DNA from 2 places in the Aliiglaciecola sp. genome. Region 2 is predicted to be linked to the other one. Evidence: predicted binding sites of a transcription regulator. Region 2 holds the regulator's gene; the other holds the start of a gene.
The links. Region 2 encodes LexA, which represses DNA repair genes until DNA is damaged. Its sites were predicted from a motif close to TACTGTATNNNNATACAGTA; they were not measured.
Positions count from the first base shown of each region.

Region 1 (6,494 bases), on a different contig from region 2:
TATTTATTAAATACATTCTATGTATAAGCCGCTCTGTGAGCGGCTTATAACACTTACGTTATCGGCTAAGCAGTAATTTCCTGCAATGCCTTCATCTCATCATGACATGCTTGCATTGTGCCTCGAATTTCACGAAGTGCTAATGTACATGTATCAGGCTGCTTTTCTTCAAGAGCCTCATCGATTACTTCTAAGGTTTTATCTTCCACTTCTTCGAGCTGGCTGACATAGGTATGTTCTTTGTCAAACGATAATGCACCTACTAATTTTGTGTACATGTTGCGGACATTCACAGTGATAGACTCACCCTTTTCCTTCTCGCCTTTTTCGGCGATAGCGAATGGCTGAAGAGCTTCAATTGCAGCTTTTTTCTCAAACATCATTCGCGCAAAAACTTGTTTTACAGATTGATGCGTAGCTTTATCAATGCTTTCTTCGTAAAAGTCTGCGCCCGCTCTTAGGACTTCAATCACGTCAGTTACTTTGTTTACTTGTTTCACTTCATTACTCATAAAAATCTCCTTTTAATGATCGAAAATAAATAATCAAAATTGCTCTTTGATTGTGTCATTACTCATTTAAAGAGGTTGCAGAAAGCACACCATAGTGAAAAAACTCTGGAAATAAACACTTAAATAAGCTGAATGATTAAATATTATTCATATATTTCAATAACTTAAATTAAAAAAAGAAAATGAATGAAATAGTAACAAGAAGGTAAATAAAGGATTAGAAAGAAAGGTAAAGGTTTATAACTGTAAAATTTTTACTCTGGGAATGGAAAGTTTACAAAGACAGGTGGCTATTAAAAAACATAAAAAACCCCGCCAACTTTGTTAGCGGGGAACTCACGCTTAAGGGATGTGTATAAGGTTAGGGTTACAACACATCCTCAGAAGCTACAGGATCTTCTGGTTTGACTGTTTTAGACAGTAATAACTCAGCTCTAAGACGCTTTTCAATATCATCGGCCATATCTGTATGTTCTCTAAGGTATTTAACTACATTCGCTTTACCTTGACCAATACGTTCGCCATTGTAGCTATACCAAGCTCCAGCCTTTTCAACAAACTTCTGCTTAACACCTAAGTCAATCAACTCCGCTTCTTTACAAATACCTTGGCCATATAAAATTTGGAATTCGGCTTGTTTAAATGGCGGTGCTACTTTGTTTTTCACCACTTTAACTCGGGTTTCGTTACCAACAACTTCATCCCCGTCTTTAATCGCACCAATACGACGTATGTCCAATCTTACCGAAGCATAGAACTTAAGCGCATTACCACCAGTGGTGGTTTCCGGACTACCAAACATCACCCCAATTTTCATACGAATTTGGTTGATGAAAATTACTAAGGTATTTGAACGCTTGATATTACCGGTTAATTTACGTAGTGCTTGTGACATCAAACGCGCTTGTAAACCAACGTGGGAATCCCCCATATCACCTTCAATTTCAGCTTTAGGGGTTAGCGCTGCCACGGAATCGACAACCACAACATCCACTGCACCAGAACGTACTAACATATCGCAGATTTCTAATGCTTGTTCACCAGTATCTGGCTGCGACACTAAAAGATCATCGATATTAACACCTAGCTTTGCCGCGTAGACTGGGTCAAGGGCATGTTCAGCATCAACGAAGGCACAGGTTTTACCCATTTTTTGTGCTTCAGCGATAGCTTGTAAAGTTAGGGTGGTTTTACCAGATGATTCAGGACCATAAATTTCGACCACTCGGCCACAAGGCAGGCCGCCTATTCCCAACGCAATATCAATAGTCAAAGAACCGGTTGAAACCGCTTCAATATCTAAAGCTTGGTTGTCTCCAAGGCGCATAATCGCCCCTTTACCAAATTGTTTTTCAATCTGCCCTAAAGCAGCTGATAATGCGCGAGATTTATTATCGTCCATCGGAATATCCTTCGAAAATAGCGTGATAAATTAAACAAGGCTTCAACGAACTTGTTTATTTGTTATTTAACGTAAACTTTATGCTGAGAAGTATACTGTATGATTATACAGTTGCAAGTACAGTTTTACTTGTTTTGTGTTTTTCTGACCAAGAGCGTTAAAAATCCGCGCTAAAGTTACAAGGCTTAACTGGCCAAAACCATGTATTGCTTAACCAATTCTGTGACTGGTCTGTTGCAAAGCAAACTCAATAGCTTGCAATCTAACTTGATGACGATCGCCAGAAAAAATCTGTTTTTCAGTAAAAATTTCGCCATTGATATAAAAGCCAAACCAAACTAAGCCAACAGGTTTATCTTCTGAACCACCATCGGGACCAGCAATCCCACTAACGGAAACGCCTACTTCGGCCTGGGATTTTTGTGCACATCCAGATGCCATCTGCTCCACTGTTTGAGCCGACACAGCGCCAAATGAAATCAAGACTTCTTGCCTAACTCCCAATAAAGATTGTTTCGCTTCGTTAGAATAGGTCACAAATGATTGTTTAAACCACTGAGAACTTCCAGCAATACTGGTTATTGCAAAAGCAACACCACCGCCGGTACAAGATTCAGCACAACTAATTGTCCAACCCTTTTGGGTTAACTGTTGACCCAGTTGATGGGCTAATAAATCAATAGATTCGGTTAACATAGAACGAATATGCTCCATTATATTTTTTATATGGCAGATTGTACTAACAACTGCTAGAAAAAAAACCCATACTTCTTATAATGCCCAATTGTTTTTACCTGTCTTATTTAGATAAGGCATTTATTCAAGCATAACCTCAACCTGCAAAGAGATCCCAACCTCAATGAGTAATAGCGTTAAACAGTCAGATCTAGATAGCCACACTCCCATGATGCGTCAGTACTTAACCATAAAAGCTGAACATCCAGATATTCTGTTATTTTATCGTATGGGGGATTTTTACGAGCTATTTTTTGATGACGCGAAAAAAGCCTCTGAGCTATTAGATATCTCCTTAACTGCTAGAGGTAAGTCAGGTGGTAATGCCATTCCCATGGCTGGCGTGCCCTATCATGCGGTAGAAAGTTATCTCGCTCGTTTAGTTAAAATGGGGCAATCGGTGGCGATTGTGGAACAAGTAGGTGATCCCGCCACCAGCAAAGGTCCTGTTGAGCGACAAGTTCAGCGCATTGTAACTCCGGGTACGGTTACCGACGAAGCTTTATTAGAAGATAAACAAGATAATTTATTAGCCGCAGTTTTTGCCCAAAAAGAGACATTCGGGTTTGCCATAATCGACATTACCAGCGGCCGTTTTAGTATCTCTGAACTGCCCGGTGAAGAAGCCTTATTAGCGGAATTGCAGCGCTGCAATCCAGCCGAGTTGCTATATCCTGAAGGGTTTAGCCATCTACATTTAATCGACGATCGCGCGGGCTTACGCCGCCGTCCAGTTTGGGAGTTTGATTTCCAAACCGCCAGCAAGCAGTTAAACCAACAGTTTGGTACCAAGGAGCTCAATGGTTTTGGTATTCAAAATGCGAAAATTGCCATTTGTGCTGCGGGATGCATTGTTCAATATGTTAAAGACACCCAACGCTCAGCTTTACCACACATACGCAATATTCAGTTGCAAAACAATGACGATACTGTGCTCATGGATGCAGCCACAAGGCGCAATCTAGAATTAACCTTAAATTTATCTGGCGGCGTAGAGCATACATTAGCGAGTATTCTAGATTTCACGGTCACCCCAATGGGAAGTCGGTTATTAAAACGCTGGATCCAAACCCCAGTGCGCGATTTACAGGTCATAAATAGCCGCCAACAACAAATAAAGGCCCTACATGAAGATGAATACGAAGATTTACGCGACATGCTTAAATCCGTCGGGGATATGGAACGTTGTTTAGCCAGGTTAGCCTTACGTTCAGCACGACCTAGAGATTTTTCAAGGTTGGCTAATGCATTCGTCATGCTGCCAGAAATCCAACAAAAATTAGTAGATTTAGGGCCTGACTTTGCAAACTTAAGTGAAGATATCAACAACTTCCCTGAACTTGGTGAACTTTTATCTAAGGCCGTCATCCCTAACCCGCCGGTATTAATTCGCGATGGCGGAGTTATTGCCCCAGGCTACAATGAAGAGTTGGATGAACTGAGGAACTTAGCCAAAGGCGCAACAGACTACCTAGAGCAGTTGGAAATCCGCGAAAAAGAACGTACAGGCATCCCTTCCCTCAAAGTAAATTACAATAAAGTTCACGGCTATTATATTGAAGTTAGTCGCAGTTTTGCTGACCAAGTCCCTGCAGATTATGTCCGTCGACAAACCCTAAAAAATAACGAGCGTTATATAATTCCTGAGCTTAAAGAACACGAAGACAAAGTGCTCACCAGCCAAGGGCGTGCCTTGGCGTTAGAAAAACAATTGTATGATCAGTTGTTCGATTTACTATTACCCCAATTAAATGAACTTATGCTAAGTGCCATGGGCCTTGCCGAGCTAGATGTGATTTGTAATTTAGCCCAACGAGCGGAAGCCCTAAATTTGCATTGCCCGGAGATGAGTGAACAGACTGGGATTTTTTATGAGCAAGGTCGCCACCCAGTGGTAGAAAGTGTAATGAAAAGCCCTTTTATCGCCAATCCCTTAGCTATGACACCATCAAGACGGATGTTGATTATTACTGGACCAAACATGGGCGGAAAATCAACTTACATGCGGCAAACCGCGTTAATTGTGCTGATGGCCTATATAGGTTCATTTGTACCTGCGCAACAAGCCACCATTGGACCAATCGACCGAATTTTCACCCGCATAGGAGCTTCTGATGACCTCGCTTCTGGACGTTCTACTTTTATGGTAGAAATGACTGAAACGGCGAATATTTTAAATAATGCAACGGCGAACAGCCTGGTTTTAATGGACGAAATTGGTCGCGGCACCAGCACATATGATGGTCTATCCTTAGCTTGGGCATGTGCCGAATACCTTGCTTCAAAAATTAACGCCTACACACTCTTTGCCACCCATTATTTTGAGTTAACCCAATTAGCAGCCGAACTTGATAGCCTAGCCAATGTGCACCTTGATGCCATTGAACACAACGACGAAATTCGTTTTATGCATGCTGTTCAAGAAGGTCCAGCGAACCGCAGTTATGGTTTACAAGTGGCGCAATTGGCTGGTGTGCCTAAAAGCGTGATTCGTTCAGCCAAAACGAAACTCGCCATTTTGGAGAAACAACCCAGTATTGATAGTAGTGAACTAGCAGTAAGTGATCACTCACAACAACTTGACCTGTTAGATTCAGTGGATGATTTACGAATTAAATTGAATCAAATTGAACCCGATGAATTAACACCTAAAGAAGCTCTCGCTCTGGTATATTCATTGAAGGAAATGAGTAAACAATCCTGAGATTTTGAAAGTTCATGGGGCTGACAAAATTCAGATTATTTCAAATCAAAATTTGTCGCCCTTAAATGAAAAAGTTCGTTGTATGGAAACGCAGCTTTCCGTATACTGTTGAGCCGTCCATATGCCGATCTTTTTGTCGGTTCCTTGGTCAAGTATTCTTATCAACTCCAAACGTCTTAGGTTACACATGACACATTATATTTTCGTCACAGGTGGTGTGGTTTCATCACTTGGAAAAGGTATTGCCGCAGCTTCGTTAGCTGCAATCCTCGAAGCTAGAGGATTGAAAGTTACGATGCTCAAACTGGACCCATACATTAATGTGGATCCGGGCACCATGAGCCCCATTCAGCACGGCGAAGTATTTGTTACCGATGACGGTGCAGAAACAGATTTAGATTTAGGCCACTACGAACGATTTATTCGTACCCGTATGACCAAACGTAACAACTTCACCACGGGTCGCGTTTATGAAGAAGTGTTGAAACGTGAAAGACGTGGTGACTACCTAGGTGCAACCATTCAGGTTATTCCCCATATTACCAACGAAATTAAACGTCGTGTAATAGAAGGAGCTGAAGGTGTAGATGTAGCGATTGTTGAAATTGGCGGAACAGTAGGTGATATAGAATCTCAACCGTTTCTTGAAGCAATTCGCCAATTAGGTGCAGAACTTGGGCGCGAACGTGCCATGTATATGCATCTTACCTTGGTTCCTTACATGGCAGCCTCTGGTGAAGTGAAAACTAAACCTACTCAGCATTCCGTGAAAGAATTACGTTCTATCGGTATTCAACCAGATATTTTAGTTTGCCGCTCAGAAAGCGCACTTCCTTCAAACGAGCGTCAAAAGATTGCATTGTTCACGAACGTCCCCGATAAAGCTGTTATCGGTTTAAAAGATGTAGATAGTATTTACCGTATACCTGCCGGATTGAAAGCCCAAGGTATGGATGAATTAGTCGTTCAACGTTTTGGTCTAGAATGCCCTGAAGCCGATCTGACCGAATGGGAACAAGTTCTATATGCTGAGTCTAATCCAAATGACGAAGTCAATATTGGCATGATCGGCAAATATGTAGAATTGCCCGATGCATACAAATCGGTTAACGAAGCACTAAAACATGCTGGTTTAAAAAAT
Region 1 is NZ_JBDWYG010000007.1:281,227-287,720, reverse strand. Features, by position in the region: gene ABJV04_RS01275 (PA2169 family four-helix-bundle protein) at 66-512, opposite strand; gene recA (recombinase RecA) at 880-1,914, opposite strand; gene pncC (nicotinamide-nucleotide amidase) at 2,125-2,628, opposite strand; gene mutS (DNA mismatch repair protein MutS) at 2,774-5,353, shown strand; gene ABJV04_RS01255 (CTP synthase) at 5,541-6,494, shown strand, end outside.
Region 1: a site for LexA is predicted at 2,008-2,027, ahead of recA (recombinase RecA). Genes of this name have one in related genera too.

Region 2 (6,494 bases):
AATATTTGCTGACGGCGTGGCGGTTAAGACCATTGGTACTGAGCCATTCCGCTTATGTCAGCAATACGTAGATGATGTCATCACCGTTAACACAGATGAAATTTGTGCGGCAATCAAAGATATTTTTGATGATACTCGAGTCATAGCTGAACCTGCTGGTGCATTGTCGGTGGCGGGTATTCGAAAGTATCTTTCAGAACATAATGTGTCCGGTAAAAAAATTGGTGGCATCTTATGTGGTGCAAATATCAATTTTCATACTTTGCGCTATGTGTCTGAGCGATGTGAACTGGGTGAGCAAAAAGAAGCGGTTTTTGCGGTTAAAATTCCTGAACAAAAAGGTGAATTTAAACGCTTCTGTGAATTGTTAGGTGGCAGAACTATAACCGAGTTTAACTACCGTTATTCTAGTGATGGTGAGGCCCATATCTTTGTTGGTATTAAATTACGTTTTGGACGTGAAGAGTATCATCAATTGGAAAAGTTGCTCACCGATAGCGGTTATCAGTGTTTTGATTTGTCTGAAAATGAAATGGCTAAGCTGCACGTACGATACATGGTTGGTGGTCGTCCGCCGACGTTACTCAATGAACAGATTTTTTCGTTCGAGTTCCCTGAGTATCCAGGCGCTTTGATGAAGTTCTTGAATACCCTTGGAGAGTCTTGGAATATTACCTTATTCCATTATCGTAATCATGGTGCCGCTGAAGGTTTAGTGCTTGCGGGATTTGATTTACCGGACCAAGCTAGAGTCGATTTTGATCAGCATTTGGATAAGCTTGGCTACCAATATGATGAACAAACAACGAACCCTGCTTATCAGTTCTTTTTATCTGATTTAGCAAAGTAATTGTCAAAAAATGCAAAAGGCTCCGATTAAGGAGCCTTTTTTATGTCTGAAAGTTAGCTTTGCAGTGCGTAAAGCTTTTCTAAACGCTGGGCTATTTCAGGTGCTATTAATGCGATGATATCTTGGCGCAAAGTTTCACTGGTTTCAGAATGTTGTAATTGGCCATCTTCACTATCTGCTAGAAGCTGATTTTCCCTTAGGGCATTCACAAAAGTTGCCAATACATTTTTATCGAAAAATTCTGGTGAACTAATGCCGTGCAATGCAGACAATCGTTCAGCAAATTTTGCACTTGTTCGCTCTAATGCTGAGCGAGTCATTTTCTTTTCTTTTGCTAACAAAGATAACACTAATGCATAACGTTGTAGTGTTTCCTGAACACAGCGGTTTAATAACCACAATGAATAGAATGATTCTGCTGTGGAGTGAGCAGGGGCTAGTTTATCTTCTGCGGTCACTATCATGCCCATCTCTAACATGCTTTCAATTAAGCCTTCCACATATTCTTTTGCTTGTTCGCTAGACATGTAAAGGAACCACTCTCGCTGCAACATCGGGTAGAGGCGCATAATAAGATCAAGTAATTTAGATTTCTCCAACCCATTGTGAGCAAACACGATGGCGGCGATTAATCCCGGAATGGCGAACAAGTGCAAAATATTATTGCGATAGTAAGTTAATGTGACAGCGTTACGTTGCTCTAACGAGATAATCTTGCCGAAGCTATCTTCAGAGACGTTCATTTTCCCCAGTTTCAGGGTTTGTTCTACAATTTCATGCCCGCTTTTGTCAGGCAAGCTCACCAACTCACTGTAAGGTGATAATTTTAGCAAGTGAATATAGTCATCCACTGCCTGCTCTAGTTCCAATTGGCCCATTGCGTTTTTCTTAGCTGAAAGTAAACACAATGCACAAAGTGACATACCGCTTATGGCCGCTGTCTGATTAATTCGCACCATAACCTGATTAGCAAGGATATTTACGGTTGGGGTTAGCCAGCTTGGTTTTTTATCAACCTCACTGTTTTGTGCCTCGCGCCAACTCGGTACCTGCTCATCAAGGAAATTATTAAGCTGAATAGGTTCACCAAAATTGAGAAAGCCGTGGCCGTAGTTTTTCAACTTTCTAACCACAGAAAATAACCCGAATACGGATTCTTTTTTCTTAGTATTGCCTTTTAATTCGCTAAGGTAGCTACCCACTTCCATCACATGCTCATAACCAATGTAAACCGGTACTATGCTGACTGGACGATTAACTCCTTTGATCATCGCCTGTAAGGTCATTGCTAGCATCCCGGTTTTTGGTGGTAACAGTCTTCCGGTTCGGCTACGTCCGCCCTCAGCATAATATTTAACCGAATAGCCTTTGTTAAACAATAATTCTAAATATTCGCGGAACACACTTGTGTAGAGTTTATTACCGGCAAAACTACGACGTAGGAAAAATGCACCGCCGCGTCGAAAAATACCGCCAACGGGCCAAAAGTTTAAATTGATCCCCGCCGCAATGTGAGGGGTAACTAGACCTTGATGGTAAATGGCGTAAGTTAATAGCAGGTAGTCCATATGGCTGCGATGACAAGGAACATAGATGATCTCATGACCATTTTGGGCTAGTTTCCTGACTTTATCGGCATGACCAACTTCGATTCCATCATAGATTTTATTCCAGATCCGAGTTAAAACACGGTCGCCGAATCGAATTAAACCCTCACGATAATCCGCTGCAATTTCATTTATATAAGATTTAGCATTTGCCTTAGCTTTAGATAGAGGGATTTTCTTTTGTCTAGATTCTTCGTTAATGGCATTAATAACCGTCACAGAACCCAAAATTGAATTATACAACTCTTGCTTTTCTAACAGCATAGGGCCGTTAAAAGCTTGTCTTTTTCGATGGAAATGGGTGCCGGCTAAACGAATCAATTTGTGCGCGATTTCGGCTTCGGTACCAGGCAACTTAGTCATATCTCGAGACGATACAGCTTTACTATAAGAGACAAAATTATCTCGGCCTAAAAACAATACGATAAAGAACTTTCGTAACCAACTGGGCGAGGCTTTATCTGCTAATAGATCAGCTAATCCATTGGATTTTCGGCCAGGTGCACGCCCCCAAAAAACCGTCACCGGAACAATTTGCAAATCAAGATCGGCGTTATCTTTGTGAAGCTGAAATAAATGGGTTAAGTCAGCGGCAATTTTAGTGCCTTTAATGGTTCTGCCAATGACAGATTGTGGCTGCTCTATAAAGACACTGGCGCTGTGCTCCTCACCACCGATGATAATTTTTTTAGTCGGATTGGGTAAGTCGACTTTTTTAGTCGACATTTTAAGGGCGAGTTGATCAGTAATCGAGTGAGTTCTAAGCAAATATACAATGGGTTTGCTTTTATCTATTCCTAACTCAGTTTCAATGTCAGTGGGAATACTATTGACTTTGACTAGCCATTTTACGGGAAAAGCAAAAATCGAAAGCAGCAAATTATGCAGCCAATCCATATATAACACCTTGAGGTTTCGAGTTCGTTAAAAGCATAGCATGAAGAGTCGAACTCTATTCATGTTTGCATATTAAAATGCGCAGACCAACGTCTATTAGGTTGTACTAGTATTTTATATTGTTAGCGCATGTAAAGTCACCCTAATTAAATCAATAGGCTTTTGATAATTCATGAGAAAATATAAAACAACCTTTGTTTTCTCTGGGTAACTGTATATACTAACAGTTAAACTGTATAGAAAAACAGGCTGTTTATGCGTCCACTAACACCACGACAAAGCGAAATTCTTGAATTAATAAAAGCCACCATGCTAGCCACGGGTATGCCGCCCACGCGTGCTGAAATTGCACGTCAATTGGGGTTTAAATCGGCTAATGCGGCAGAAGAGCATCTTAAAGCACTGGCACGCAAAGGTGTCATCGAAATTCTCCCTGGTACTTCTAGGGGAATCAAATTGAATGTACCCCTTGAAGATGAATTGGAAGAGGCGGGATTACCTTTAGTTGGGCGAGTGGCTGCTGGCGAGCCAATATTGGCCGAAGAGCATGTTGAGTGTCACTACAAAGTCGATCCTGATTTATTTAAACCCAGTGCTGACTTTTTGCTAAGAGTTAGTGGCATGAGTATGAAAGACATTGGTATCTTAGATGGTGATTTGCTCGCAGTTCATCGCACAACTGATGTTCACAATGGTCAGGTTGTGGTAGCAAGAGTTGACGAAGATGTGACGGTAAAACGTCTAGAAAAGCGTGGTAGAGAAGTGATCCTACATGCTGAAAACGACGAGTTTAATCCTATTAAAGTGGATTTGGCTTCGCAGCCTTTTAATATTGAAGGTATCGCAGTCGGTGTTATTCGTAACGCTGATTGGATGTAAACTTCAGTTTCTGTGACAAAGTTACACTGAAAAGTGACCTACGGGTCACTTTTTTATTATTTTGCATTCAGGATTTTAAAAACCTAAGTTCAAGCTAAGTTTTTGTTAATCCGTTTTATTTGAAAATATTGTTATCCAATCCCTCTTTTTTATCTAGATATAAAATGCTCACCCTTCCTTGCTAGCCCTCACTCTTGGAGGTCATTGTTAAGCATTATCAACTTTAGTTGGTTGCAAAATTCAAGTTATTTCCATTCGTTATAAATCATAACTTTTTCCTCTATTTTGATTGAAAATCAAGCGGTTGTTTAAATTTTTAACAAAAAACACTAGACGTTAGACTTTAGTTGAGTAATTCTTATACTAGTTTTTACAGTTATGTAACATTAAGATCCAAAGTTGTTTACCAGAACTGAGCCATTTGCGGTTATTAACTCTGCTTTGCTCCTTTGGAAAAGGCTTACATCATCAGGAGGTGTTGAGTGAAAAAGATATGGTCCGGCGTATTGGTAATACTGACCAGTCTAATTGCATTTACAGTGTCTGCAGAATCGACTTCGACTGCTGATCAGTATCAATTGAATTTGCGCAAAGGTGCGACTGAAATTAGTGGCCAAGTTTATGATCTGCATATGCTTATGTTTTTCATATGCGTGGTTATTGCAGTTCTAGTATTTGGTGTGATGTTTTGGAGTATGATTTTCCATCGTAAATCTAGAGGCGCACAGCCTGCTAATTTCCATGAAAGTGTGAAAGTAGAAATTGCTTGGACAATCATTCCCTTCATTATTTTAGTTGTGATGGCATTCCCTGCCGCTAAAACACTAATCGCCATGGAAGATCCTGAAAACTCAGAGGTCACTGTGCTGGTTACCGGTTCTCAATGGAAGTGGCATTACAAATACATGGAAAATGATGTTGAATATTATTCTGTGATGGCCACCCAGCAAGAACAAATCAACAACAAATTCGAAAAAGGACATAACTACCTACTGGAAGTTGATCGTCCTCTTGTCATCCCGACTGGCAAAAAAGTGCGATTTTTAGTTACCTCTGATGATGTTATCCACTCTTGGTGGGTGCCTGATTTTGCTGTTAAAAAAGATGCTAACCCAGGGTTTATTAACGAGGCTTGGGCAAACGTCATTGAGCCCGGTGTATATCGTGGTCAATGTGCAGAACTTTGCGGCAAGGATCACGGCTTTATGCCTATCGTTGTGGTTGCCAAGGAACCTGCTGAATACGAAGCTTGGATAAACGCCCAAGAAGAAGTACAGCGTAAAGCCAAGGAAGAAGAACAGAGATTGTTGGCTATGAATATGAGCATGGAAGAGTTGATGAGCAATGGTGAGCAGGTTTATATGCGTGCTTGTGCAGCTTGTCACCAACCAAATGGTCAAGGGTTACCAGGCGTATTTCCAGCTTTAGTGGATAGTGAAATGGTGCTTAATGACATGGCTGCACACATAGATATCGTATTAAACGGAAAAACCGGCACAGCCATGCAAGCTTTTGCAAAACAATTAACCATGAGAGAGCTGGCAGCAGTTATTACTTACGAACGAAATGCTTGGGGTAACGATACCGGCGACATGGTCCAAGCTAAAGATGTTAACGCCGTAATGACAGGTCAATAAGGGGAGCAGTTATGAGCACAGCGACAACCGAACTCGATCATGACGACCACCATCATCATGCTCCTAGTGGCATAAAACGTTGGTTATTTACTACAAATCATAAAGATATAGGTACCCTCTATCTGTGGTTCGCGTTCATCATGTTTTTAACTGGCGGCGCTATGGCCATGGTAATTCGTGCTGAATTATTTCAACCAGGATTGCAAATTGTAGAACCAAATTTCTTTAACCAGATGACCACTGTGCACGGGCTGATCATGGTGTTCGGTGCAGTTATGCCGGCATTTACTGGCTTAGCTAACTGGTTGGTGCCGATGATGATTGGTGCGCCTGATATGGCTTTACCGAGAATGAATAACTGGAGCTTCTGGATACTGCCAATGGCATTTACCATTTTGCTTGCTTCGTTGTTCATGGAAGGTGGTGGTCCCGCATTTGGTTGGACGTTCTACGCACCTCTTTCTACAACTTATAGTAATGACACCACAGCATTGTTTGTTTTTTCTGTGCATATTATGGGGATCTCTTCCATTATGGGAGCGATTAACGTGATTGTGACTATCTTCAATATGCGTGCCCCTGGCATGACTTGGATGAAGATGCCGTTGTTCGTGTGGACTTGGC
Region 2 is NZ_JBDWYG010000039.1:142,457-148,950, forward strand. Features, by position in the region: gene ilvA (threonine ammonia-lyase, biosynthetic) at 1-850, shown strand, start outside; gene plsB (glycerol-3-phosphate 1-O-acyltransferase PlsB) at 904-3,354, opposite strand; gene lexA (transcriptional repressor LexA) at 3,610-4,233, shown strand; gene coxB (cytochrome c oxidase subunit II) at 4,725-5,870, shown strand; gene ctaD (cytochrome c oxidase subunit I) at 5,882-6,494, shown strand, end outside.